DNA from 2 places in the Paraliobacillus sp. JSM ZJ581 genome. Region 1 is predicted to be linked to the other one. Evidence: riboswitches for the same ligand, from Rfam matches in the RefSeq annotation. Region 1 holds a riboswitch; the other holds the start of a gene.
The links. Region 1 has a riboswitch for FMN ahead of ACH6CY_RS10885 (ECF transporter S component). Riboswitches for the same ligand answer to the same signal wherever they lie in the genome.
Positions count from the first base shown of each region.

Region 2: another riboswitch for FMN. It lies ahead of ribD (bifunctional diaminohydroxyphosphoribosylaminopyrimidine deaminase/5-amino-6-(5-phosphoribosylamino)uracil reductase RibD); the one in region 1 lies ahead of ACH6CY_RS10885 (ECF transporter S component).

Region 1 is NZ_JBISEP010000019.1:24,325-30,216, reverse strand. Features, by position in the region: gene ACH6CY_RS10895 (potassium channel family protein) at 1-810, opposite strand, end outside; gene ACH6CY_RS10890 (M20/M25/M40 family metallo-hydrolase) at 993-2,051, shown strand; FMN riboswitch at 2,149-2,284, shown strand; gene ACH6CY_RS10885 (ECF transporter S component) at 2,446-3,018, shown strand; gene ACH6CY_RS10880 (pentapeptide repeat-containing protein) at 3,138-3,773, opposite strand; gene ACH6CY_RS10875 (hotdog fold thioesterase) at 3,859-4,248, opposite strand; gene ACH6CY_RS10870 (1,4-dihydroxy-2-naphthoate polyprenyltransferase) at 4,327-5,274, opposite strand; gene ACH6CY_RS10865 (isochorismate synthase) at 5,675-5,892, shown strand, end outside.
Region 2 is NZ_JBISEP010000005.1:123,619-129,510, forward strand. Features, by position in the region: gene ACH6CY_RS05115 (TetR/AcrR family transcriptional regulator) at 1-455, shown strand, start outside; gene ACH6CY_RS05120 (cysteine hydrolase family protein) at 457-1,008, shown strand; gene murB (UDP-N-acetylmuramate dehydrogenase) at 1,135-2,040, shown strand; gene ACH6CY_RS05130 (VanZ family protein) at 2,333-2,854, shown strand; FMN riboswitch at 2,920-3,068, shown strand; gene ribD (bifunctional diaminohydroxyphosphoribosylaminopyrimidine deaminase/5-amino-6-(5-phosphoribosylamino)uracil reductase RibD) at 3,177-4,268, shown strand; gene ribE (riboflavin synthase) at 4,269-4,922, shown strand; gene ACH6CY_RS05145 (bifunctional 3,4-dihydroxy-2-butanone-4-phosphate synthase/GTP cyclohydrolase II) at 4,935-5,892, shown strand, end outside.

The DNA of each region.
Region 1 (5,892 bases):
ATCAAAGGGTTGTACGGTGGATACATGGAAAATTTCTTGAAAAAACAGTGTCCCCATGAAATCGTTGGATCGAATAACTGTTGTAGCTCCTGCTCTTTTTGCATTTGAAACTTGTTCTTTTGTTAAAATTTCTGTGACCACATGGATATCGGGATTGTTTCCTTTTATTGCAACTGTTGTTAAAATACTTGTTTGATCCGCCTCTTGTTCTTTTTTTGCGGGATCAGCAGTAATAATTGCATAAGCCGCACTTTTAATATTTGCTTTTTGTAATACCTCATCAGAAGTTGGATTGCCTCTAACAAAATGACAGGCATGTTCTTTATGTGGAAATTGTTTTAAAGAGTGATCAATTAATACAAAGGGCTCTTTTTTTTGATATGTTTGCATCATTTTTAATAATTGTCGTGTTCGCTCGTTCCACCCAATAAAGATGATGTGATTTTCTCCCTTAAACGTTGTATTTCCTTTCGCTATTTCTTCTTCTCTTCTAATTGTAGCAGCGGAGATGGTTGCCATATAAAACGTGACGAGTCCCCCACCTGCTAAAATTAACAAAATGCCAATTACTTTACCGAACGTACTTAAAGGAACAAAATCACCATAACCAACGGTCGATCCAGTGACAAATGCCCACCAGATACCTTCAAAAACAGTTGGAAAATGAACAGGTTCTATTAAATGAATACTGAATCCGAATAGGAACATTAAGGTGATTACTGTTAAGAGTAATCGAATTAAAACAGGTAATCGGAAGTAATACGTCATAAATTTATATAAGTACATTTCTTCGTCCTTTCTTTGTAGCATTAATCATGCATATCAGTTTGGATATTCTATTATGTGCTTGATACAAAAAGCAACATAAAACGAACTGCTCAACCTCTTTGCAAATTTATTTTCCTAGCGCATCCTTATATAGTTGTTGTTACATGTAGTATTGCCTGAAAATTTGATATGATGTTAGTAGATTATTTAGGAGGTCTTACATAATGGAAAAAGAACGACAAGCATTTTTATTGGAACTATTACAAACGCCTTCTCCATCTAGTTTTGAGATGGAGATTCAGAAAAAATGGATAGAAGAGGTCAAACCGTTTGCTGACGAAATTATTACCGACCATGCAGGTAACGCAATAGGAGTTTTAAATAAAGAGGCACCATTTAAAATTTTATTAGCAGGACATTGTGATGAAATCGGACTTATTGTTAATCGAATAGATGAACAAGGTTATTTATTTGTAGAAAAAATGGGTGGAATCAATCCAAAAGCAGCAATAGGAATGAAAGTGACTATTCTTGGTTATGGCAAAACAATTACAGGAGTTATCGGAGTGAATGCACAACATCATGGTGGAATAACAGGCGATTTTGACTTAGAAGATATATTTATCGATTGTGGTGCAAAATCAAAAGAAGAAATAGAGAAATTTGTACAAATTGGTGATTTAGCCGTTTACAAACGAGAACCAGAAATATTGATGGATCGTTATGTGTCTGGACGTGGATTGGATAATCGAACTGGTGCATTTATTGTTGCTGAAGTACTTCGAAGGCTTTCCAAGAAAGAAATCAATGTGGGTGTCTACGCTGCTAGTACTGTGAATGAAGAGACGAATATGGGTGGCGCTTATTTTGCTGCTGCTAGTATTGAACCGACCATGGCAATCGCATGTGACGTAACTTTTGCTACTGACTATCCAAATGTTAACAAGAATAAGCACGGTGATATAAAGTTAGATGGGGGACCAGTCTTAGCAAAAGGTGCACCAATTAACCGAAAAATAAATAAACTATTAGAAGATACAGCGAAACGTTTAAACATGAAGGTACAATATGAATTGACACCAAGAATGACTGGGACAGATGCAGATAAGATGCGCTTAACAGGAAAAGGTGTCCCCGTCAGTCTCGTCTCATTGCCATTGCGCTACATGCATTCCCCAGTCGAAACTGCGAGCATAAAGGATATAGACGAAGAAATTGATTTATTAGTAGAAATGATTGCTGCGATGACTGGAAAAGAAAGTTTAAATCCACTTGAAAACTAGTAAAATGTGCTATGTCACTAAATTGTGAAAAAATATACATGCAAAGCACTTCACAAAGATTACAGTTCGTTGTATAATGTATGTAATTAAATATCGATTCTATCTTCGGGGCAGGGTGTAATTCCCGACCGACGGTAACAAGCGATTAGCTTGAAGTCCGTGACCCGCATTTTGCGGTGGATCTGGTGAGAGTCCAGAGCCGACAGTTAAAGTCTGGATGGGAGAAGATACGGAGCAAGAAGGTATAATTACTATGCCTTTATTTCCTAATACATTTGAACTCTAAAGCCCCCCACGAGTGGTTTTAGAGTTTTTATTTTGTTAGGGAAGATAGTTGCTCTCCCTTCATCAATAGTAAGCATGGAATCGATAAAGATGAAGGAGGAAGATCGTGATGCAATCATCACATTTGTTAAAGTTAATTATTATTGCATTATTAGGTACCATATCAATGGTTTTACTCTTTATCAATTTCCCGATACCATTTTTACCACCATACTTGAAAATTGATTTTAGTGAAGTGCCAGCTTTAATTGCAGGATTGCTATTCACACCGGTGGTGGGAATCTTAGTAGAAGCTATAAAGAACGCACTTTATTTGCTTTATACAGGTGCAAGTGATCCTGTAGGAGCTGTAGCCAATTTCATTGCTGGAACTTTGTTTATTTACCCAGTAGCGCTTCTATACCATAAATTAAAAGGTAAGAGAAGTATTGTTACCGGTCTCGTCACTGGTACCGTTGTAATGGCTCTTGGAATGAGTGTTTTGAATTATCTTATCATTTTGCCCGCTTATAGTTGGCTAATGGGGTGGGAGACAATGAGTAACGGAGTGAAGTTAGCTACTGTTTTAGGCGGGACGCTACCATTCAATTTTATTAAAGGAGTTATTTTGACTGCTTTATTTATACCGTTATTTGTTAAGCTAAAACCGTGGATTGATCAAAAAAGAATTACGTTTCACTAATTTGATGATTGAGTAATAAGAGAAAGGGCATTTCAAACACAACGTCCTTTCTCTTTTTGTTTGTCTTATATTAAGTATAATAATTGTTATGGGGTGGCAGGGGGGGATGAAATGCTGTTTTAGTCTGTGATTTGTAATCCTAGTAAGCTTGAAAACTGGATTGCCTGATAGGTTGATACTTTACACCCTTTTAAGTCTTCGATAGAAACGACTAGTTGACTAAACGTAGAAGTACTTATATCAATTCCTTTTAGTGATGTATGGTTGAACTTTGTGCCATTAAGGTTACATACGTCAAATGCTACATTTTTTAGTTTGCAGTCATAAAAATCTGTATCTTGGAGTGCATTTTCTTTAAAGATAACATTTTTTAATTTTGAATTTGCTATGATAGCTAAGCTTAATACACAATTTTCAAATGTAACATTTCCTAAACTTGATTCTGCAATACTAGTACCAACTAATTTGCTGTTTACAAATGCTACTCTATGAATGGAAGCATTCCCAAAATTAACATTAGATAAATCGCAATTTTCAAAGCGTACATCAAGCATGTCGATCCTACCAAAATCTGTGTTTGAAAACTTGCTATTTTTTATTACTACATTTGCTAGCTGCACACCATCTAATATTTCATTTTCAAATAGACTGTTGCTTATGATACACGAGTTAAATGTTGGATCTTCCTCATAAAGAATATCATGAAAATTTTTAGCCTTTAATTCGGTGTGAATGTTAGGAGTATCAATCTTCATTTTGTATCTTCCTCTCATTTAAAATGTATATAGATTAAAAAATGTTTGACGAATTTATTTAGCACAAATAATATAGCTTTAAGAATTAGAATGCGATCTTCTTCTTCACTCCAATTGTACATCTAGCAGTAGAAATGAGTTTTTCAGCTTCATCAACAATATCTATTTGCCAGACCATTGTTGTTTTTCCAATATGTTTAGGTGTCGCCTGAGCGATTACCCATCCATCACGTTTGCTTTTTATATGATTTGCATTTATCTCCATTCCGAATACAAGTTGTGTTGCTTGATCAATATTAGCTAATGCACCAACACTTGCGGCAGTTTCAGCTAATGCAACATTGGCTCCACCATGCAGAAATCCCATTGGTTGTTTTGTTTTGTTATTCACAGGCATCTTTATTTCAACCAAATTAGCCTGGTTTGTGATTAGCTTCATCTCTAAATGCCCCATTAATGTATCATTGAAGTTCATTTGTTTTTTTCCTCCTAATAATAAGAGCAAGAACAATATTTGCTCTTGCTGTGCAATATACCACATATTTTTAATGTTTTACAGTGAAAAAGGAATGAAAATTTGTAACAGTAGTGAAATCCCAAGTAAAACACCGTATAGCGTATTTGTTTGTGCTGTAGCAATCATTGCAGGAATTTTTTCAACATTTGTTTTTTTACCACTAAATTGATTGATCGCTTGTTTGGCTTTTTTTCCACTTAATAATGCAATAATGGACCAAATCGGTAAAATACCAAATCCAATAAATACGATCGTTAATCCATAACTAACGATAAAACAGGTCGCTAAAAATGTTATAGCTTTATTTTGACCGAACAAAACAGCAATGGTCTTCCTGCCATTTTCTTTATCATTATCTAAATCACGTATGTTATTAGCTAACAAAATCATTCCGATAAAAATGGCAACCGGGATGGAGATAAGTACCATATCAGTGGAAATAGTCATTGTTTGCACGTAATAGCTAATTCCAATTAACATCGTACCCATAAAAAAACCAGATACTAATTCGCCGAAAGGGGTAGATGCAATCGGGTATGGACCACCTGTATATAAGTATCCAACTAACATAGAAATTAGACCAACTACCATTACCCACCAATTAGACTGTAAACAAATGTAAACCCCTAATGACATTGCCAATAAGAAAAAGGTATTAGCTAAATGTAAAACTTTTTTAGCAGGAATGCCATCTCGCACAATCGTTCCACCGATGCCAACAGAGTTTTCATTGTCCAATCCTCGGACATAATCATAATATTCATTATACATATTTGTTGCTGCTTGAATAAGCATGGAGGCAACAAGCATTACGATAAATAGCAAAAAATGAATCGAACCATCTAATATAGCCAGCATTGTACCAATAAACACTGGTACAAAGGAAGCAGTTAGTGTATGAGGTCGTAAAAGACGCCACCAAATATGTAAGCCGGGTCTTTCGTTTAATGTAGCTTGAATTGTTTTATCTTCTAATGATTGCATTGTCGTGCTCTCTCCTAACTATCGTATAAAAACCTTTATTTATAGAAATAATGTAATACATTCGCATTCAGTGTAACATGAAAGAAAAGATCGCTTGTGCTGATATCATAATAAGTTTAGAGAACGAACGTTAGCGTGTCAACAAATTGACACATTTTTAAAAGGTAATATATTCCTTCCCTTGTTAAATGAAAGACTATTTGCATAACATATCCTTAAATTAGTTAAAAATAAACACATAAGAACTAAATTTACAATACTAGCTATAATCATGATTGTTGAGAAACGTGTAAAAAGAGAATAGAATATAGTTGGGGAAAAGTTTTAGTTAATATAAATAGTAAATAAAAACAATATATATTTTTGTTAAAAAACCCCTATCAGTTTCGGAGGGTTGATGATGATTGAAGTAAAAGAAAAAACATTAAAACCTTTATTGAATGAAGCTTATCAAACAATAAGGGAAGGAACGACAGCACGCCTCGTTAGTATTACAGAACGCATAGATGCTGTAGATCCATTTAGCGTATTTGAGCATGCTAAACATATAGCGAATAATCGCTTTTTTTGGTCCAGTGTTGCTGAGGAATTTTATTTAGTTGGCGTTGGCGAAACGAA
Region 2 (5,892 bases), on a different contig from region 1:
CAATTGTTAAACCAGGTATTTTGAAGTTGGCAGTTCCTTATTTTGCTGATCAAATGATAAAAGAAGTGTTTGATCCAGACAAGATTGATTTAGAGGAGCTATTACGTACATTTATATACAATCGAGTAAGATTTGTAAAGAAAAATGTTTCAATGATTCGAATCATTCTTCAAGAAATAGCTTTTCATCCAGAAATACAACAAACGTTTAAACAAACATTTCTACTAAAAGTTTATCCAAATGTGAAAGAAAGGGTGGAAAGCTTACAGCAAAAAGGAAAGTTGAAGGATTTTCCAGTAGATACAAGTCTTCGGTTTATACTATCGACTATATTGGGATTTATATTACATCGTTATATTTTCATGACGGAGTCTATAATAAATGAGGAACAAGAGATTGAACATGTGATACAATTTATTTTAGATGGTTTACAATATGATCATAGGAGTGAATAAAATGGCAAAGCGTGCTTTGATTCATGTGGATTATACGAATGATTTTGTTGCAGAAGACGGAAAGTTAACTTGTGGAGAACCAGGTCAAGTAATTGAAGATCAGGTGATCGCTATTACAAAACAATTTGTGGCATCTGGGGATTTTATCGTATTTGCTATTGATAAACATGAGAAAACGGATAACTATCATCCTGAGGCAAAATTGTTTCCACCTCATAATATAGAAGGGACTAAAGGAAGACAGCTTTATGGGCAATTGCATACGTTATACAAACAAATAGAGGAAAAATCACATGTTTATTATATGAATAAGACACGTTACAGCGCATTTGCTGGAACTGATCTAGAAATAAAACTTAGAGAACGGAGAATTGAAGAACTGCATATCATTGGTGTGTGTACAGATATTTGTGTTTTACATACAGCGGTGGATGCCTACAATAAAGGATTTAACATTGTGATTCATAAAGATGCAGTTGCTAGCTTTAATCAACCAGGACATGAATGGGCACTTGCGCATTTCACTAGTACACTTGGAGCAAAAGTGATCTGACATATACATACAAAAATTTCCGAAAATCTATGTTGGCTAATAGGCTAGTCTCCTGCTATAATTTAGGTTGTGTAGTTTATGACATGTGTCATTATGACAGTTTAAAGGATGATAATTATGGAGCAAATGTCTATTGTTTTACAAGAATTAAACCAACTCACGGCTAAAGAAAATATTTTAATAAATGAACCGTTAAGAAATTATTTGTATACAAAACTAGGTGGGAAAGCAGATTTCTTTGTTACACCAGCTAGTATAGAAGAAGTGCAAGCGATTATTCGTTATGCGAATAAGACGAAAATTCCGTTTACCTTATTGGGGAATGGATCAAATTTGATTGTACGTGATGGTGGGATTCGTGGTATTGTGATGAGTCCGAAACGCTTTATTAGCATCCGTCGTGATGGAGATTTACTCATTGCTGAGAGTGGTGCACGTATTATTGACGTATCTTATCGTGCATTAGATGAAAAATTAACAGGTCTTGAATTTGCCTGCGGTATTCCAGGGACAGTCGGAGGCGCTTTGTATATGAATGCAGGTGCTTATGGAGGAGAAGTTAAAGATTGCTTAGAGAAAGCGGTTGTTGTTGATCGGAGTGGTACGTTATTAACACTTGATGCATCCGAATTAGATTTAAGTTATCGGTCTAGTAATATTCCTGAAAAAGGATATATTGTACTAGAAGCGCATTTCCGGTTACAGCCCGGAGAAGAGAAGGAAATTAAAGCAGTGATGGATGACCTAACGTATAAAAGAGAGTCCAAGCAGCCGTTAGAGTACCCGTCATGTGGCAGTGTATTTAAACGACCACCAGGCTATTTCGCTGGAAAGCTTATTCAGGATAGTGATTTACAAGGAAAAGGTGTTGGTGGTGCAGAGGTTTCAACTAAACATGCTGGTTTTATTGTCAATAAAAATAATGCGACGGCATCCGACTATATTGCTGTAATAGAGATGGTGCAGCGAACCGTCAAAGAAAAATTTGGTGTTGAACTGGAACGAGAAGTTCGTATTATAGGAGAAGATTAAATCGCTCACTTTACAGCATACCTATTTTATGAGGTATGCTGCATTTATTTTTGAAAAAAATAGCTATGCCGACTATAGTAAGATTCACATGATGAAAGTCAATAATTTATGTTCACACACGAATGATATAAACACGCTTTAGTGAAGGTAACTAAATGGTTAAAACTGTACTAGAATAAAAAAAACTAGAATGGACAAGTAGTTTGTTTACATAGATATGGATATAATGAATGAAAGTTAAGAAAGGATTTAACAAATGATTAGTCTTGATCCCACCGTCATCTACTCGATATTGACATTGTTATGGTTATGGTATAGAGGAAACCGATATTTATCTCATAAAGGAAAATTTCGGTTTTTTAGAGAAGTAATTATAAATCTGTTTTTTGTCTATTTACTATCAGTGATTTATTTAACTATGGAGCCATTTTATTTCACTAATGAACTAGCAAAAGAAGGCGCAATTAGTTTTGATATCAATCTTTTTTATAATTTACTTCATATGGCAGATGGGTATCTAATGTATCAATTGTTATATTCTCTAGGGAATGTATTATTATTCGTCCCGCTCGGTATTTTTGTTCCATATTTATTTAAACATACAAGACATTTATTTATTGTTTTGTTAATGGGCTTTTCTTCCTCATTAACGATAGAGTTAACCCAAACATTTTTCACACCAACGCGATTGGCGACTGTAGATGATTTGTTTTTTAATACACTAGGTGCAGTACTTGGATTTGTCTTATTTACAACAGTTAGGTTTAGCTATTATAAGGCGATTCAATGTACAAGAAAAAACAGAAGTGCATAGATATGCAAAAGAAAAACACTTGAGTATCTGAATTAACTATGTTAAACTGTGAACAATCGAATAGGTAATTCCTTTGGGGTAGGGTGTAATTCCCGACCGACGGTGATAGATGGTGTAACTATCTTAAGTCCGTGACCCGGAGCACATATGTGTGAAGGTGGATTTGGTGAAAATCCAAAGCCGACAGTGAAAGTCTGGATGGGAAAAGGAATGACGAACAAACATAGCTAATAAGATATGTTTATTTATTGACGCTAATAAAGCCCCAGAATCAACTGATCTGGGGTTTTTCTATGCTTCCACAACAAAGGAGTGGATGCATATGAACAAGGAAAATTACATGGACATTGCGTTATCGCTAGCAGAGAGTACAATGGGACAAACAAGTCCTAATCCATCAGTTGGTGCAGTAGTTGTTAAAGATGGACGTATTGTAGGTATGGGGAGCCATTTGCAAGCTGGTCATGCCCATGCAGAAGTGATTGCAATCGATCAAGCGGGGGGAAAAGCAGAAGGTGCAGAGGTATATGTAACCTTAGAGCCTTGTGCACATGATGGAAAAACACCTCCGTGTGCAGACTTATTAATCGATCGTCATGTGAAAAAAGTATATATTGCTTGTGTTGACCCGAATCCCAAAGTAGCAGGTAAAGGGATTGCAAAATTAAAGCAGGCAGGAATTGCAGTAGAAGTTGGAATGAAGGAAGCAAGAGCGTTAGAGATAAATAAACATTTTTTTCATTACGTGACATATAAACGACCATATGTAACTTTAAAAGCAGCTATGACGTTAGACGGTAAAACCGCAACCAAAACAGGCGATAGTAAGTGGATTACCTCTAAAGAAGCAAGGCTTGATGTTCATAGTGAGCGTTCTATCCATGATGCTATTATGGTCGGTGTCAACACGATTCAACAAGATAACCCGCAGTTAACCACTAGACTACCCCAAGGTGGAATAAATCCCATTCGTATTGTTTTAGATACCCATTTATCGATAAATCACGCAAGTAATCTTCTACGTGATCACCAAGCACCTACATGGATTGTGTGTGGAAGTAAAGCAAAAACTAACGCATTTCAAAATACATTTCCTCACGTGAAACTATTACAGCAAGCGACACCCATCATTCAATTGACAGCGATTTTAGATCAGCTTGGTGAAATGGGGGTTCAATCTTTATATGTGGAAGGAGGGAGTACGTTACACGGTTCATTTCTATCTGGAAAATTATTTCAATCCTGTCATTGGTATATTGCTCCAAAACTATTAGGTGGATCAGACGCATATACGACAGTTACTGGAGAATCACCAGACAAGATGGTGGACGCACAAGAGTTGATTATTGATTCAATAAAACAGATTGGGTTAGATATAAAAGTAATTGCTCATCCAAAACAGGAGGCGGAGTAAGTGTTTACCGGAATTGTTGAGGAAAAAGGAACGATTTTATCTGTAAAACAACAAGCAAATAGTTTAAGTCTAGTCATTCAAGCGAAGACGATTCTTTCGGATGTGAAAGTTGGCGATAGTATAGCTGTAAATGGTGTATGCTTGACTGTTACTTCATTTCTTTCCGATCAATTTACTGTTGATGTGATGCCGGAAACGTTTCGATTTTCATCTTTATCACAAGTTCACGTAGGTACGGATGTCAACTTAGAAAGAGCCATGCACGCAAATGGTCGATTTGGTGGACATTTTGTATCAGGTCATGTTGATAAGGTAGGGAAGGTTTCAAAAATATGGACGGAAGCAAATGCACGATATTTCTCAATTAAAGTAGATAAAAAGGATATGAAGTATTTGATGTCAAAAGGCTCTGTTACCGTAGATGGCACATCTTTAACTATTTTTGACGTGGAAAAAGACTATTTTGTTATCTCCTTAATCCCTGAAACACAAAAGAAGACGATTTTAGGTGAGAAACGACAAGGCGATCTAGTTAACTTAGAGTACGACATGTTAGCGAAGTATATGGAAAATTTGATAAGAAATAACGCAGGAAACAAACAGACTAGTCAAATTACTAAACATGTTTTAAGAGATCATGGGTTCATTGATTAGGAGGAAACAGTTATGTTAAACACGATACCAGAGGCCTTAACAGCATTAAAAAAAGGGAAAGTAATTATTGTTGTTGATGATGAGAATAGAGAAAATGAAGGAGATTTTGTTGCTTTGGCAGAACATGCAACTCCTGAAGTGATTAACTATATGGCAAAAGAAGGACGTGGGTTAATTTGCACGCCAATAATGAAGGAATCGGCTAGTAAGCTAGGGTTAGAGGATATGGTTACTCGGAATACCGATTTACACGGTACGGCATTTACGGTTAGTGTCGACTATAAAGATGCACATACTGGGATTAGTGCATATGAACGATCATCAACGATTCAAAAATTAATTGACCCACAATCTATAGCAACAGATTTTAAACGGCCAGGGCATGTATTTCCACTGATTGCAAAAGATGCAGGTGTATTAGAACGGGCGGGGCATACAGAAGCTGCAGTTGATCTAGCGCGCTTAGCAGACTCTTATCCAGCAGGAGTTATTTGTGAAATTATGCAAGAAGATGGGACAATGGCACGTTTACCTACACTTAAAAAAATAGCTAAACAAGAAAGTATGCCAATTATCTCTATTCAGGATCTGATTGCTTATCGGAAAAAATTTGATACATTAATTCAAAAAGAAGTTGAAATAAAATTACCAACTAGTTACGGTGATTTTAAATTAATTGCTTACACTGAAAAATGGACAAAAAAAGAGCATTTGGCGTTAGTAAAAGGAGATGTAGCACCAGATGATACGCCTTTGGTACGCATTCATTCCGAATGCTTAACTGGAGATGTATTTGGATCACAGCGTTGTGATTGCGGTCCTCAATTAGAAAAAGCATTGACTGAAATAGATGCAACAGGTAAAGGTGTATTAATTTATATGCGACAAGAAGGAAGAGGCATTGGTTTGTTAAATAAACTTAGAGCCTATCAATTGCAAGAAGAGGGATATGATACTGTTGAAGCCAATC